Regions from separate parts of the Vreelandella sulfidaeris Esulfide1 genome, predicted to be linked through region 3. Evidence: predicted binding sites of a transcription regulator. Region 3 holds the regulator's gene; each other region holds the start of a gene.

Region 1 (5,642 bases), 1.3 Mb from region 3:
GTGCCGGCGGGGTTTCTTGCCCAGCGCGTGAAGTATGTGATGGTGCCTTACTTTGTATATGGCTTTATTTATTCGACTGCTGAATGGTTAAGACGACTGAGATCCGACGAGCCGGTAGGGTTCTTGGCCAATGCAATTGAATATTACGTATACGCGGGGTGGCATGGTTATTTCTTAATCATTGCCATGCAGTTTTACGTCGCTTATTGGTTATTTACTCGCTGGCAGCTATGGCGCTTGAACCCTGTACCGTGGCTGTGGGCCGCCTGTGTCATCAGCATGGCTTATTGGGGGCTTGCTTACTGGTTTAACGTTGACTGGCCAGGCTATCTGTTGTGGATCGCGCCGCTAGGGTGGCTCTATGTATTTTTCCTGGCGTTGGTGCTGGTGCAACACTACCCACTAGCCCCTGAGAGCGTGCTAGTGGAGCGCCCAGCCTGGATGCAGCAGATGGCCCGCCCGGTGTGGCTGGCACTTTTCGTGGCGCTGATTATTGCAGCTACCTTTGAGGGTTGGCTGGAGTTTTCCTCCAAAGAGGTGTGGGTAATCCCTTTCTTTGTGCTGTTTACGCTCTGTGCCATGCGTTATCTGGCCGGGCGGCCTGCGCCTTTGTGGGTGCGCCACATTAACGTTTATTCGTTTGGCATTTACTTGGCACACCCGATGTTCTTTGTGCTTACCGATCTGGTTGTTGAGCCCTTGTCGCTGCCTATTGGGGTGTATGCGCTGGTGCTTATCGTGGTAGGCGGCGTGGGATCCGTTGCCCTTAATAAGCTAGCCAATATCACTACGCTCGGTTCCATGCTATTCGGCAAGCAGTTGAAGGTAAGTTATTAAAATAGCTAGATAAGCTAGGCGTTAAGAGGCTAGTAGCAGAAGGCAAATAAAGAGAGTAATAAGATTCATCAGGGTAAAGCGAGCATTACGACCATGGTGTGAAAGCGGGTTCAGGGGCTTTTGGCAGCGAGGAGGTGCCTGGCTCGTCCGCCTGGCTAAGCAAGTGGCCACTGTAAGTTTTAAAGCGGGTGGGGCAGGCATGTAAGCGTTGCAAAAAGTCCTCTATTGCACTGTCTTCATCCAGCTCAGGGTCGAACCCACCTAAACGTTCAAACCATGCACGCCTCACGGCAATATAGGGTGGCATTATCAGTGCGCTTGCCAATAAACGCCTCAATAACCGCTCTGATAGCGATGGCTGGGTAAGGCTAACGATTAACGCATCAAGGGTGTAGGTGTTTAATTGCGGGTAGAGTGCGTCCCATAAACTGGCAGGCAGTGGTTTTCTTTGCAGCGCAATGATTAGCCACGCCGCTTGGCTTGTAAATGCGGCTTTATTGAGGCGAGCCCCCAGTGGTTGCGCAGGGGTGATCAGGCAGTGAGTGTGATAACGCTGCCCGATAGAGGTTAGACGCGCATTCGCTTGAGTGCCCGTCACCAAAATGGGCAACAAGTGGTCGGCGACACCGGATTCACGTATGGATTGTAAATGGCGTGGTAACTGCGCGCCCGTTACCATTGCATCAACAATAAAGCAGACCGACCTCATTATTTGCCGACTCCGATTGTGAGCAAATCTCTCAAATTGTAATTTATTGTAGTATCTGCTTCATTTGAGTAGCAAGTAAAAAAGCTTGCGGGCCAAAAAAGGGTGCTCAGTATTTTTAGTGCACATTTTGGTGCATTGGCGGTTATTTTTGTTCTATTTTGGTGCGTCAAAGGTTGTTAAAGAGGCTTGTTAGCAGCTCTTTGGACTTTATGCGTCATCAGGATGCATCAGAATCTATTTTTAAATATTTAAGAAACAGTTGCTTACGTTTTTTCTATGCCATATTGGTGCACATTTGGCATGCTCTCTGCATTGTATTTTGTAGCGGCTAGCGGGTCGTAGGCATAAGCCTTGCGGCGTGCTAAAACGATAGCCGGTCTGAAATGCTCGCTGAACGGTTTTGTATTTCAATGCAGGCAAACGTTGAGTGAACAAGAATGACAAACGTGCGGTTTAGCACGTATTTTGTCGAACAACACTTTTATCGGTAGCTTACTGTCGTTAGCTTTAAGCCACGCTCATACCGGAGGACACTATGTCAGCCAAGACTCTCGCGCTAATTGAAGAACATGATGTTAAATGGGTAGATCTGCGTTTCACCGACACGCGCGGTAAAGAGCAGCACGTGACTGTGCCTGCCCGTGATGTGAACGAAGAGTTTTTTGAGAATGGCCAAATGTTTGATGGCTCTTCTATTGAAGGCTGGAAGGGTATTAACGAATCAGACATGATTCTGAGCCCGGAAGACGGTACTGGTTACCTTGACCCCTTCACCGAAGATGCCACACTCGTACTTCGCTGCGACATCATCGAGCCGGCCACTATGCAAGGCTACGATCGTGACCCGCGCTCTATTGCTAAGCGTGCAGAAGCTTACCTGCAGTCGACTGGCTTGGGCGACACCGCCTTCTTTGGTCCTGAGCCTGAATTCTTTATCTTTGACGAAGTGCATTGGAAGTCTGACATTCAGGGTTCCATGTATAAAATCACGTCTGACGAAGGTGCTTGGGCGACCAGTAATCAAGTAGAAGGCGGCAACTTAGGCCACCGTCCGCGCGTTAAAGGCGGCTACTTCCCGGTTCCCCCGGTTGATAGCTTCCACGATATCCGTGGTGCGATGTGTAACACGCTGGAAGCCATTGGCCAGACGGTTGAGGTTCACCACCACGAAGTTGCTAACGCAGGTCAGAACGAAATCGGCGTTAAATTCAACACGTTGGTGAAGAAAGCTGACGAAGTTCAGGAAATGAAGTATGTGATCCACAACGTGGCACATGCTTACGGCAAAACCGCCACTTTCATGCCTAAGCCGCTGGTGGGTGACAACGGTTCTGGTATGCACGTCCACCAGTCGTTCTGGAAAGATGGTCAAAACCAGTTCGCCGGTGACGAGTACGCGGGTTTGTCTGAAATGGCACTTTTCTACATTGGCGGTATCATCAAGCACGCTCGTGCCCTGAACGCGTTCACTAACGCGTCTACCAACTCGTACAAGCGTCTCGTGCCAGGTTTTGAAGCACCCGTTATGTTGGCTTACAGCGCGCGTAACCGCTCTGCTTCCATCCGTATTCCGTATACCGCTAGCCCGAAAGGCAAACGCGTTGAAACTCGTTTCCCTGACCCGACCGCTAACCCCTACCTGGCGTTTTCTGCCATGTTGATGGCCGGTATCGACGGTATTAAGAACAAGATTCATCCTGGCGATGCCATGGATAAAAACCTGTACGACCTGCCGCCAGAAGAAGGCAAGTCCGTACCGACTGTAGCGCATAGCCTGGACCAAGCGTTGGAAGCACTCGATGCTGACCGCGCGTTCTTGACCGAGGGTGGCGTGTTCACCGACGAAATGATCGATGCCTACATCGACCTCAAGATGGAAGAAGTGGAGCGTATTCGTATGACCACGCACCCCATCGAGTTTGATATGTACTATAGCTGTTAAGTACAGCTGTTAAGTACAGCTGCTAATCAGCGTTACTCGACACTGGCTGTTACTATCAGCTAGGTGGTGGTAACAATGATGGCTAATAGAACCCCGCTACGGCGGGGTTTTTTTGTTACTGGGGACTGAGAAGCGTTGCAAGGGGAGGCTATGAACAAGGTCAATGCAGTCGTGATGAGCGGTGTGCTGATCACTTTTTTAGGCGTGGGGGGAATGGGCGGTACGGTGTTCGGGCAAACGGTTTACCGGGTCACCGATGAGCATGGCAACATTACGTTTACCGATAACCCTGGCCGTGGCGGCGAGGCATTAGAACTGACGCCATTGCCTAGCCTGCCGCCAGCATTAAAGTCAGCGATGTCCTCTTCCAGTGAAACCACGCCCGCTGCTATGCGCCCACGTGGCAAACCAGGGCAGCCCTTTATGCCCTATGACCACTTTTCTATTGCGCTGCCCCAGCAAGGCGCACGCCTGACGGAGCGAAGCACCGCGGTGGAGGTGGCAATTGCGCCACCGCTGCGTGAAGACCACCAAGTGCGGCTGTTAGTGAATGGAGAGATTAGCCAAACCGCGCTGCACAGTGATGTTTTCTGGTTAACGGGGCTGCCTGCGGGGCAGCACGAACTTCAAGCAGAGTTACTGGACAGCAGCCAGCGGTTACAGCACCGCACCCCGGCGGTGACGATTACGGTTCCTTAAAAGGGCCATTAAAAGTCTCAGTGCACTAAAATAGTGCAATCGTGGGCGCATTTAATGTCGCGATTGCGCTAAAACGATTCATCTATCCCCGCCGCTTTGCCCGCAAGCCGTGCAACTAGGCATAAAGGAATAATTGGCGCGCTTTTTGCAGTTCCCACATTGATCATCCACCTGTAGGTCTATCACCGCGATGGAAGACGCAATTTCTCAGGACACCACCATGCATCAGCGTTTGCTTGAACATCTCACCACGGCGGTATTGCTGTTAGACGGCGAGCTGCGTGTGCGCTGGATGAACCCTGCCGCTGAAGCTTTATTGGCGGTCAGCCTTAGCCGAGTTCACGGGATCAGCCTGGATACGCTACTCGGCGGTGATGAAAGTATTGATGATGTGTTAGCCAAAGCACGGGATGCTTTTCACCCTTATACTCAGCGCGAAGCGCGTATTACGCCCCTGAATAGTGAACCACTCACCGTCGACTATACGGTGACACCATTATCTGACGATGAACTGCTGTTAGAAGTTGAGCCGCGGGACCGGCTAATGCAAATCTCCCGAGAAGAAGCGCTCACTACCCGCCAAGAGACGATCAAGGTGTTGGCCCGCGGGCTTGCCCATGAAGTCAAAAATCCGCTTGGCGGCATTCGCGGTGCTGCGCAACTGTTAGAGCGGGATTTAGACAACCCGACGCTGCGCGAATATACCCATATTATTGTGGAAGAGGTGGATCGTCTGCGCGATCTGGTCGACTCCATGCTCGGCCCTAACCGAATACTCAAGCACGAACCGGTTAATATTCACAAAGTGCTCGAACGGGTGCGGTCGCTGTTGATTGCCGAGCATCCCAGCGTTGAAATCAGTCGTGATTATGATCCGAGCTTGCCTGACCTTTCCGGCGATGAATCGCAAATGATTCAAGCGGTGCTTAATGTCGCGCGCAACGCCGTGCAGGCCATGAGCGATGCGCAAACGCCGGCGCCTACCCTAATACTGCGCACCCGCGCCCGTCGTCAATTTACCCTCGGCGCTGAACGGCATCGTTTAGTCAGCGAAGTAGCGGTCATTGATAACGGTCCCGGCATTCCAGATGCGCTACAGGAAACGTTGTTTTATCCCATGGTGTCAGGGCGAGCAGAAGGCAGTGGCCTTGGGCTTTCTATCGCCCAGTCGATTTTGCACCAACATCAAGGATTGATTGAATGCGACTCACGAGCGGGTCACACCGAATTTCGTTTACTGATTCCAATGATTATTAACTTCACCGGAGAAGCGTCATGACTGAGGCTGCACGTAATGATGTTGCGCGGGTGGTCATTGTCGATGATGACCGCGCTATCCGCTGGGTGCTGGAACGCGCATTGGCGCAACCCGATCTTGACGTTGAGTGTATTGAGCGCGCCGACGTGGCACTGACACGCTTATTGGAAAGCCCGCCGGACGTGCTGGTGACCGAT
Region 2 (5,642 bases), 310 kb from region 3:
GATCGCGCGTTGCTGCGCTTCTTCGAGGCTGAGCTCACCGGCGGCAACCCTTTCCTGAAGTGCTTCAATTTGGTTGTGGACGCTTTCGACCACGTACTGAATGCTGTCGCGGCGTTCGCTTACAATCGTTTGACGGTTCTCAAGGGCCAACCAGCCCACCAAGAGCAGCATCGCGATCCAGATGATGCCCAGTGTTCCCCACAGTTTTTGTGTTGTTGTTAAACGAGTCATGTTTTTCCTATTTTATTGTAATTGAGTTCTTATTCTTTATCGGCATGACGCGCCGATACCTTAGCGGTATTTTTTTGGTTAATTTCTCTTGTTGAGGTCAAAAGATACATAGGGGCGATGAAGCCAATCATCGCCCCTATAATCTAGCTAACTAGCTAAGAGCGACCAGCCAACGCACGGCATAAGGGGGCAGGGCGCCTTCAGCGACCCAAGGGTTATTTGAGTCAAGCGCTTGCCAGGCGTGCTTACTGAGCGATTGGGTAACCGCTTCGCCCACGTTTTCTAAGGGAAGCGGCAGGTCGGAGACGTTATACAGTGCTAATAAGCGACGCCCATCCTGCAGTGGGCCACGTTCCACCGCCAACAGTTCGGGGGCTGAGTCCAATACTCGCTGCGCGGCATTGGGGTGAAAGCAGGGCTCCTGGCGGCGCTGGTCGAGCAGCCGGTTTAAAGCGTGGAAAACATCGTGGGTGGGGGTCGAGGGGCTATCTAATAGCAGGTCCAGCTCGCTGCGCTGCCAGCGCCGACGATTAATCGAACGCAGACGTCCACTGCGTTCAACCCCTTCTACGTCATTGAGCGTGCCCGTTAACGTATGGATATAAAGCGCGGGAATCCCCTGTAAGCTCAGCATAATCGCTTGGCTACATAGGAAGCGGGCAATTTGCCAAGGGTCCTGGCCTCGGCGGGTGCCGCGCATGGCTTCAAACCACGTGATATTGATCTCGTAAGGCGTGTCGCTGCCATCCGGATTGCTGCGCATGCTGACAAAACCGCCGAAACGGTGCATCAGTTCTAACAGCGCGTCTCGCTCGTGATCAGGCAGTAGGCCTTCCAGCGGGCGCACGCCAATGCCGTCGTGGCTGGCGGTAAAGTTCAGGTAAGTGCAGTGGTCAGGCAGCACGGGCAGGCTGGCAAGCCAGGTTTGCAGGGTGCGTGCTTCTCCCCGCGTTAGGGTATGTAACAGTAGGGGCGGTAGGGTGAATTGGTAAATCATATGGGCTTCATCGGGCGGGCCTTTGGGGAGCCGTTCCAGCCCGAAATAGCTGATGTTCTCTTGATGAGGAACGTTGGTTTCAGTCACCAGTAAGGTGCCGGGGGCAACATAATCCACAATGGCCCGCAGCAGGCGTATGACAGTATGCGTCTCCGGCAGGTGAATGCAGGGGGTGCCTAGTCGCTTCCATAGAAAGGCCACTGCATCCAGGCGGATAATTCGCATGCCTTGTTCAAGGTAGAACAGCAAAATGCCTACGAACTCCAGCAGTACATCAGGGTGTTCAAAATTTAAATCTAACTGGTCTTCGGAGAACGTTGCCCACAGGTAACGGGTGCCACGCCGGGTAGATACAGGCACCAGCAGCGGGTTGCTGCGTGGACGAACCACTTGAGAGACATCGGTATCGGGATCGACTTCGATAAAGTAATCGCGGCCGGGCTGGCTACCGCTCAGATAATCGACGAACCACAGAGATTCCCGGGAAACGTGGTTAAGTACCAGGTCCGCCATCAAGTCGTAGTGGCTTGCGAGCTCGCGAATATGTGACCAGTCACCTAGCTCACTGTTAACCTCGCGATAGTGGATGACTGAGAAACCGTCGTCGCTACTCCAGGGAAAGAACGGAAGCACATGGACGCCGCTGATACGTTCGCCCAATCGCACTTGAAGAAAATCGCTCAGCACCGCCAGCGGCGGCACACCCTCTTCTATAATAGAATCGCCATAGCTAATCACCCATTGATCCTTTTCGCTCCAAGAGGGTGCGTTTTTAGACGGTGCATCGTCGGGGGCGGGTGAAAAGGGGGCAAGCGAAAGAAAGTGCTCAATATGCTGGTTTAAACGGCGCTGAACTTCGCCAGCACGGGGCCCATACAGGTGACTGAGGTAACCGTGAACGGTCTGTTCAAAGGAAGACATTGAGAGCTCCTGATAAACAATCTGCCACAAACACTGCAGCTTGTGTGCCAAATTGTTACAATACGAGGTTGATGTCACGTTTAAACGTTATTAATAGCACACACATTAACAGGTTATAACACGCTAACTCGTGCCGTAAGCCGACACGAGCTGACAATAGGTTGACCGCCATGCATTGCCCTTTTTGTGGTGCAAACGATACTCGAGTGACTGATTCTCGGTTGGTAGCCGATGGTGACCAAGTACGCCGTCGCCGCCAATGTGCGAGCTGCCAGGAGCGCTTTACCACCTACGAAACCGCTGAGCTCGTCATGCCTCGCGTGGTGAAGTCCGACGGTTCGCGGGAAAGTTTTAATGAAGCCAAGCTGCGGGCAGGCATGTTGCGTGCGCTGGAAAAGCGTCCAGTCAGCGCAGAAGCCATTGAGGCGGCGGTGGAGCGCATTCGCCAAACCTTGCGCGCGCGGGGCGATCGCGAGATCAACGCGCGTGATATCGGCGAGTCGGTAATGCAAGCGCTTAAAACCCTCGATCATGTGGCCTATATTCGGTTTGCCTCGGTGTATCGTAAGTTTCAGGACTTGGATGAGTTCCGCGCTGAGATCGATCGGCTTTCCCAAGAGCCCTCAAACAAGAGCGCGCCGTCAAAATGAGTGCTGTGTTTAGCGAAGCCGATCACCGCTATATGGCGCGGGCGCTAAAGCTGGCTCAAAAAGGGCTTTATACCACCGACCCCAACCCACGGGTGGGCTGCGTGATTGTGCGCGATGATCAAGTGGTCGGTGAAGGCTTTCATCTGCGTGCCGGTGAGCCCCATGCGGAAATCCACGCGTTAAATGCCGCTGGTGAACACGCCAAAGGCGCGACCGCTTACGTCACCCTTGAGCCTTGCTCGCATACTGGACGTACCGGTCCCTGTGCTGTTGCTCTCCTAGAGGCCAAGGTGGCTCGGGTAGTGATCGCTATGCAGGATCCCAACCCCCAGGTTAGTGGACGTGGCATCCGCTTGCTTGAAGAAGCCGGCATTGAGGTGGCGGTAGGGTTGCTCGAAAGTGAAGCGCGTGCTCTGAATCCTGGTTTTATCGCTCGTATGACCCGGCAGCGTCCCTTTGTGCGTTTGAAAATGGCGATGAGTTTAGATGGCCGCACCGCCATGGGCTCCGGGGAGTCCCAGTGGATTACCGGCCCTGAGGCGCGCGCGCAAGTTCAGCGGCTGAGAGCGCGTTCCAGCGCGATATTAAGCGGCGTAGAATCCATTATCATGGACGATTCGCGGCTTACCTTGCGTGCAGATCAGCTACAGCTTGCCAACGCTGCTGAGGCAGTACAGCGCCAACCCCTGCGGGTGATTTTAGATACCCGGTTGCGGTTGCCCCTGGCGGCGGCCTGTTTGAGTGAGCCGGGGCGAACACTGGTGATTACTACCCCTGCCCACACGGCTGAAAAGCGTGCGCGTCTTACACAGGCTGGCGCTGAAATCCATGTGTTGCCGGCCGGCAGTGATGGCCGCATCGACCTTGCTTTGATGCTGCAGTGGTTAGCCGAACATGAGCAGGTTAATGAACTGCTGGTGGAAACCGGTGCGACGCTGGCGGGCGCACTGCTCGATGCGGCATTGATCGATGAGCTACAGTTGTTTGTAGCGCCCACGCTGTTAGGCGGTGAAGCTCGGCCGTTATTTGCGTTGCCGGGGCTTTCACGCATGGCCGATCAGCGGCGATTAACGATTCATGATATGCGAGCGGTGGGGCGTGATTGGCGTATTATCGCTTCCCCCCAGACGACTAGCGCAACCGGCACATCTGGTGAATTTAGCGAGAGCAAGGTACCCTGACGCGCGAAATCGCAGCTAACGTGACTGTCTTTTGCGACAGTCTTTCGCGACAGTCTTTCGCGACGATCTTTCGCAACAACCGTTCGTGACTACATAAATTGGAGATTCCATGGCGCATTCCTCCTCTAGAGGCTTAGCCCCTATCGCCGAGCTGGTGGACGATATCCGCCAGGGCAAAATGGTGATTCTCATGGACGACGAGGATCGCGAGAACGAAGGTGATATCATCATGGCCGCCGAAAAAGTGCAGGCCGAGCATATCAACTTTATGGCCCGTTTCGCCCGTGGTCTGATCTGTATGCCGATGACACGTGCCCGCTGTGAGCAACTTAACTTGCCGTTAATGGTGCGCGATAATGGTTCTGGTTTTGGCACCAAGTTCACTCTCTCAATTGAGGCGACTGAAGGTGTGACTACCGGGATTTCCGCTGCAGATCGCGCGCGCACGGTACAAGCGGCTGTAGCGCCCCATGCCAAGCCTTCCGATATCGTTCAGCCGGGGCATATTTTCCCGCTGATGGCAGAGCCGGGCGGCGTACTGCGCCGGGCGGGGCATACCGAAGCGGCGTGTGACCTGGCTGCACTGGCAGGGTGCGACCCAAGCGGTGTGATCTGCGAGATCATGAACGATGACGGCAGTATGGCGCGCCGCCCTGAGCTAGAAGCGTTCGCCCACGAGCATGGGATTAAAATCGGCACTATTGCTGACTTGATCCACTACCGCATTGTCAACGAGCAGACCATCGATCATCTGGAGGCGTCTTCGGTCATGACCTCCCATGGCGAGCTGACACTGCATGTTTTTCGTGATCGCATCCAAGGCGCCCACCATTTGGCGCTAGTCAATGGTCAGCCTACGCCGGAGGAGTCCACCACGGTTCGCGTGCATCTTGCCGATGCGCTGCGCGATGTGATGGGCTTGATGAAAGGCGAACAGTGCCGCTGGGATGCCCACCGCGCACTGGAAGAGATCGCTGGCGCCAAGGCTGGGGTGTTTGTGTTGATCGATGACGGACGTCCGCATCAGGATTTAAAAGATCAACTGGATATCTTTTTAGAGCGTACTCGTCAGCCGCGTACCAGCGATTCTGACGGTGCCGGCAACTATTTAACCATCGGTACCGGTTCGCAGATTTTGCGCTATTTAGGCGTAGGTAAAATGCGATTACTGAGTTCACCGTGGAAGTTCTCCGCGCTGTCCGGCTTTGATCTCGAAGTCGTTGAGCGTTTGGGCCCTAATGACACGGCGTATGAGCCAACCTTTCAGCAGGAATAAATTGATGCACTCCCTGACTCAAGTTGAAGGTACTTTTGTTGATGTTGATGGCCATTATGTCATCGTCGTCGGTCGTTTTAACCATCACGTAGTGGATAGCCTAGTAGAAGGCGCTGTCGACAGCTTGACGCGTCACGGCGTCGATGCCGAGCATATTCATATCGTTCACGTGCCGGGTGCTTGGGAACTGCCGCTAGCGGTTAAACGCGTACTGAAGGTCATGAAGCCAGATGCAGTGATTGCGCTGGGCGCTGTGATTCGTGGCGGAACGCCGCATTTTGAATACGTGGCGGGTGGCTGCAACACGGCGATTAATCACTTGCAGCTTGAGTTTGATACCCCGGTAGCCAATGGCGTGCTCACCGTAGAAAACATCGAACAAGCGA
Region 3 (5,642 bases):
AGGATACTTTTAGAGGCGGTCGCCTTGAGTATTTTATTGACCGTGAGGTGATTCAAGCGCGCTCTGACGTTGATGGCAGCGAGTCCCAGCGCATACGCATGACTCTTCAGCCGGAACAGTAGGAGCCAAGCCGTGGCAACAGCAGATACCGCACCGATTAAAACCCTTTATGCTCACCATTTGGCAAAAAGCTACAAGCGGCGCCGAGTGGTTAAAGACATCAATATAGAAATTTCCCAAGGTAGCGTTGTGGGCTTGCTCGGCCCCAACGGGGCGGGCAAAACCACCTCGTTTTATATGATTGTGGGGCTGGTGAAATCCGATGCTGGCGAGGTAGGCATCGACGATGTGGACTTAACGCGCGCTCCCATGCATGAGCGCGCAGCGGCGGGAATTGGTTACCTTCCCCAAGAGGCATCTATTTTCCGTAAATTATCGGTTGCCGATAATATTATGGCGATACTCGAAACCCGCAAAGAGCTTAACCGCAGCGATCGGGAACAGCGCTTAGAGGCTTTGCTGGAAGACTTTCATATCACGCATATTCGCGACAATTTAGGCATGAGCCTATCGGGCGGGGAAAGAAGGCGCGTGGAAATCGCACGCTCACTAGCGACAGAGCCTGCCTTTATTTTGCTTGATGAACCTTTTGCTGGCGTAGACCCCATTTCGGTAGGCGAGATAAAAACCATCATCCGTGCGCTAAAGCAGCGCCATATTGGTGTGCTAATTACTGATCACAATGTGCGTGAAACGCTCGATATTTGTGATATCGCCTATATCGTGGGTGATGGTCAAATCATCGCTAGCGGCTCTCCAGATGCCATTCTCACAAACCAGAAGGTGAGAGACGTTTATTTGGGTGCTGACTTTCGTCTGTAAGGCTTTTCTTAATTCTGACGCTTATTTTTGGCCTATAAATAGTGCTCTACAATGACTTTACCACCAATGGCATGCTTATTGCACTTGCACCTGGTCCTCACTCGCACTAGGGTGGAGGATTCTGAATAACGAGTGGTTCTCAGATGGTCATGAAAGCTTCTCTACAACTGCGTATCGGCACACAGCTGACCATGACACCTCAGCTGCAGCAGGCCATCGCCCTGTTACAGCTATCAACGCTGGACCTTCGTCAAGAAATTCAGCAGGCCTTAGACGCCAACCCCCTGTTGGAACAGGAAGATGAATTTAGCGAACAGGCCGTCAGCGAGCCTAAAGAAGAAGAGTGGTCCGAGAGTATTCCCACCGAATTATCAGTAGATAGCGATTGGTCAGATACCTACCAGGATATCGGAAGTCACGGCGCCAGCAGTAGTGAAGGGCCCGACTTTGAGCGTCAGGCTGCCGGCCAGAGCCTTCATGGGCACTTGCTATGGCAACTGGCGATGACCGATTTTGGCGAGCGTGAACAGCAGGTTGCGGAGAGCTTAATCGATGCGCTAGACGCTAACGGCTATTTAACCCAACCGCTCAATGACATCCGTGAAGGGCTTCGCGCTCAAGGCATTGACGGACTTAGCCAGCGCGAGGTAGAAACCATCTTGCTCAAGCTCCAGCAGTTTGAGCCAACGGGTATCTTTGCCCGCGACCTGCGTGAATGCCTAATGCTGCAGCTAGCGGCCCTTCCTGATGATACCCCGCTACTGGTCCCCGCCCGCCGCTTAGTGCGACAGTTTCTTGAAGCGTTGGGCAAAGATGACATGCGCTTGCTAAAACGCCGACTGGGGCTTGATGATGATCAGTTGGCGGATGTCATTTTGCTAATACGCAGTCTTGATCCACGCCCAGGCAGCGCCTATGGCGATACCGACGACAGCTACGTAACGCCGGATCTCGTCGTACGCCATGACCATGAAGGCTGGCATTTAGAACTCAACCCCGAGGCGCTGCCACGGCTGCGGATACAACCTGACTATGCCAGCTTGATAAAGCGTGCAGACAAAAGTCAGGACAACCAGTTTCTTAAAGAGCATCTTCAGGAAGCTCGCTGGCTGATTAAGAGTCTTTCAAGCCGCAACGATACGCTGCTACGTGTTGGCCGTGAAATTATCACCCGACAAATTGGCTTTTTAGAGCATGGCGAAGAAGCGATGAAACCTTTAATACTCGCCGATATCGCCGAAGCCGTGGAAATGCACGAGTCGACTATTTCACGGGTAACTACTCAGAAATATATCCATACACCGCGGGGCGTTTTTGAGCTCAAATATTTTTTCTCGAGCCAGGTAAGTGGGCAGGATGGCGATAGCCACTCCAGTACGGCTATCCGCGCACGGCTCAAGAAACTGATCCAAGAAGAGCCGCCTGGCAAGCCGCTTTCGGATAGCCGCTTAGTCACGCTCTTAGATGAGGGGGGCATCCAGGTGGCACGTCGCACGGTGGCCAAATACCGCGAAGCGATGGGCATTCCCTCCTCCAGTGAACGGCGCCGTTTGCGCTAGCACTCGTCACCCTCTCAGGGAAACTCTCGACAAGGGCTTTGCAACGCGGCAAAAAGGGTTACAATCGAAGTACAGTCCGATGGATAAGGAGTACGTCAATGCAAGTTAATATCACTGGTCATCACGTAGAACTGACCGACGCCTTGCGTGACTATGTCAACGAAAAGCTTGAACGTGTAGAGCGCCATTACGACAATATAACCACGGTGCAAGTCACCCTATCAGTAGAGAAGGAGCGCCAGCATGCCGCCTGTACACTGCATGCTGCAGGCGCTGACTTACATGCCGAAGCCATAGACAGTGATATGTACGCCGCTATTGACGCACTAGCGGACAAAATTGACCGTCAACTCGTTAAACATAAGGAAAAAGCACAAGCCCGCGCCCAAGGCGCAGGTGTGCGTTAATTCAATGACGTTGGAAACCATACTCCCCCCGGAACGTGTCCTCTTCGACGTACCCGGGGGCAGCAAAAAAAGGGTGCTGGAGTTTTTCAGCACCTTTATTGCCCAAAATATTCCCAGCCTGGACAGTCAAGAAGTGTTTAGCCGTTTAATCGGTCGAGAGCGCTTAGGCAGTACAGGTATTGGTAACGGTGTGGCTATTCCCCACGCGCGCAGCCCACACTGCTCTGCCCCTATCGCAGGGTTTTTAAAACTGGCAGAAGCGATTGATTTTGATGCTATCGACGGCGACCCGGTAGATCTGGTGTTTGTACTGCTAGTGCCGGAAGAAGCCGATGATACGCACCTTTCTCTGCTAGGCCAGGTGGCGACCATTATGAATGATGCGGACACACGTCAGCAGTTGCGTAAAGCAGGCAGCCAGCGTGAGCTACTTGAGCTGATTACTGGCAAGATTCGTGAGCAATCAGCAACCTGAGGGCCGTACAAACCTGTTTTTGAGCAGTTCAAACAACTGTTTCCGCTTACCACCCTCAACGCAGCTTGATCAAAGCAAAGAGAGACTCTATGCAACTGGTGATTATTAGCGGCCGCTCAGGGTCAGGTAAATCTATTGCCTTACAAGCGCTCGAGGATCTTGGCTATTACGCCATTGATAATCTTCCCGCCATGCTGCTGGGGTCGTTGGTTGACGAACTACGCCACCAGGGAGGCCGCACCCACTTGGCGGTCAGCATCGATGCTCGCAACCTACCCGGTGCACTGGAGCGTCTGCCCTCGCTGTTAGAGGAGCTATGCCAGCGTAAGATTGATTTTCAAGTCATCTACCTGACGACCGATGCGCGTATACTGCTTGAACGTTACTCCGCTACGCGACGGCGCCATCCGCTGACGCGCGATAGTGAAATGACGTTGGAAGAGGCGATTAATAAAGAAGAAGAAACACTGCACGATATTCGTGATCTAGCCGACTTACTCATCGATACATCACGCTTATCGGTACACGATTTACGTCGACGCATTACCGACCAAGTAGCGCACCAACGGCGCGATAAGTTGACACTGACACTTGAATCTTTCGGTTACAAACGGGGTGTACCGTTAGACGCCGATCTGGTATTCGACGTGCGCTGTTTGCCTAATCCTTACTGGGATCCCACGCTACGTCAATTCACTGGACGCGACGCTAATATTGCGGCTTTTTTAAGCAGCTACCCGATTGTTGATGCCATGAGAGACGATATTCAGGCATGGCTTGAACGTTGGCTACCTGCTTATAAGAATAGCCAACGCAGCTACATGACTATCGCTATTGGCTGCACGGGTGGCCAACACCGTTCGGTCTATATGGTCGAACAATTAGCTGAGAGACTGGCACACAGCATAGGCGAGATTCAATTACGTCATCGCGAACTAGGGCTGCAATATACGTTGGGAGGTCAGCCAACCGTACCTTTAGCCAGCAATGATTACAGCGACGAGCGACAAGAAACCTCTTAAGTGCCTCTACCCATAATGACACCACTCGGCGAAAAGGAACCAGGGTGCCAGAAAGAATACTCACACTCACAAACCAACGCGGTTTACATGCACGCGCAGCCACTAAACTGGTTAAATGCGGCCAACATTTCACGGCAAAAATACGGGTCTACAAGCAACATCAGGTGGCCGACGCCGCTAATATTATGTCATTGCTAATGCTAGCTGCCCCTTGCGGAACTGAGCTAAAGGTCAATGCAGAAGGGGACGACGCCGAACAGGCGCTTGATGCTATTCAAGCGCTGTTCGAAGCCCGTTTTGAAGAAGATCAGTAACCGCCCGCTTTTACTTGTTAGTCACCAGCCACCGTCATTGCATCTATTAACCAGCTTCCCGTGTGTACGCTGCCACGGGTATCGGTATCATCACCAATACCCACTAACCCAGCAAACATCCGCTCCAGTTTTCCGGCAATCGTAAACTCTTCGACCGGGTACTGTACTTTGCCGTTTTCGACCCAAAAACCTGCTGCCCCACGGGAATAATCACCGGTAACACCGTTAACGCCCTGCCCCATCAACTCGGTTACCCAAATACCCCGCCCCATTTCTTGCAATAGACTTTCACGGGATTGCAGCGGTGTCGCTAAACGCACGTTACGCGCCCCACCAGCATTGCCCGTGGTTTGCATACCTAACCTTCGAGCGCTGTACGAAGAGAGCATATAACTGGCTATGCGGCCCTGATCGATAAAGCGATTATTTCGAGTTTGCACGCCCTCACCATCAAACGGCGAACTCGCTGTAGCGCCTACTTCCATTGGTCTTTCTTCAAGGCTAAACCAATCGGGAAACAGCGGCGTGCCGAGCCGGTCGCACAAAAACGAGGCCTGACGGTAAAGCGCGCCACCGGCTAACCCACCGAGCAGATGGCCAATCAGACCGCTGGCCAACGACGGGTCAAACAGCACTGGAAAGGTGCCTGTTGGTGGGCGTTTAGCGCCGAGTCTTCGCAGCGTACGCACCGCAGCTTCGCGACCGACCTCGGCCGGGTCACGTAGCGCCTTCGGATCGCGCGCAGACGTATAATCGTAGTCGCGCTGCATACCGCTCGCATCCTGGGCAATCAGCATACATGAAAGTGAATGACTGCTGCCTTTTTGGGTGCCTAAAAAACCGTGACTATTGGCGTAAACGCGTACCCCTTCGCCGCTGGAGAGTGACGCACCATCCGACTGAGAGATGCCTTCTACATCGCGCCCCGCCTGCTCGCAGGAAAGTGCCAGCTCGATTGCCTCATCCGTTGTGAGTGACCATGG

The links. The regulator sigma-54, encoded in region 3, starts transcription at its own class of promoters, with help from an activator protein. The targets are predictions, from matches to a motif close to TGGCACNNNNNTTGCTNT.
Region 1: a site for sigma-54 is predicted at 4,322-4,339, ahead of glnL (nitrogen regulation protein NR(II)). Genes of this name have one in related genera too.
Region 2: a site for sigma-54 is predicted at 2,182-2,199, ahead of ACW44H_RS05735 (sugar phosphorylase). Genes of this name have one in related genera too.

What each region holds. Positions count from the first base shown of each region.
Region 1 covers NZ_CM133364.1:231,431-237,072, forward strand. The annotation lists gene ACW44H_RS01135 (acyltransferase family protein) at 1-837, shown strand, start outside; gene ACW44H_RS01140 (hypothetical protein) at 923-1,546, opposite strand; gene glnA (glutamate--ammonia ligase) at 2,082-3,488, shown strand; gene ACW44H_RS01150 (DUF4124 domain-containing protein) at 3,639-4,187, shown strand; gene glnL (nitrogen regulation protein NR(II)) at 4,408-5,466, shown strand; gene ntrC (nitrogen regulation protein NR(I)) at 5,463-5,642, shown strand, end outside.
Region 2 covers NZ_CM133364.1:1,232,780-1,238,421, forward strand. The annotation lists gene ACW44H_RS05730 (methyl-accepting chemotaxis protein) at 1-231, opposite strand, end outside; gene ACW44H_RS05735 (sugar phosphorylase) at 383-2,149, opposite strand; gene nrdR (transcriptional regulator NrdR) at 2,320-2,799, shown strand; gene ribD (bifunctional diaminohydroxyphosphoribosylaminopyrimidine deaminase/5-amino-6-(5-phosphoribosylamino)uracil reductase RibD) at 2,796-3,980, shown strand; gene ribBA (bifunctional 3,4-dihydroxy-2-butanone-4-phosphate synthase/GTP cyclohydrolase II) at 4,090-5,256, shown strand; gene ribH (6,7-dimethyl-8-ribityllumazine synthase) at 5,261-5,642, shown strand, end outside.
Region 3 covers NZ_CM133364.1:1,538,230-1,543,871, reverse strand. The annotation lists gene lptA (lipopolysaccharide transport periplasmic protein LptA) at 1-122, shown strand, start outside; gene lptB (LPS export ABC transporter ATP-binding protein) at 133-882, shown strand; gene ACW44H_RS07060 (RNA polymerase factor sigma-54) at 1,026-2,441, shown strand; gene hpf (ribosome hibernation-promoting factor, HPF/YfiA family) at 2,540-2,848, shown strand; gene ACW44H_RS07050 (PTS sugar transporter subunit IIA) at 2,853-3,323, shown strand; gene rapZ (RNase adapter RapZ) at 3,413-4,345, shown strand; gene ACW44H_RS07040 (HPr family phosphocarrier protein) at 4,390-4,659, shown strand; gene pmbA (metalloprotease PmbA) at 4,677-5,642, opposite strand, start outside.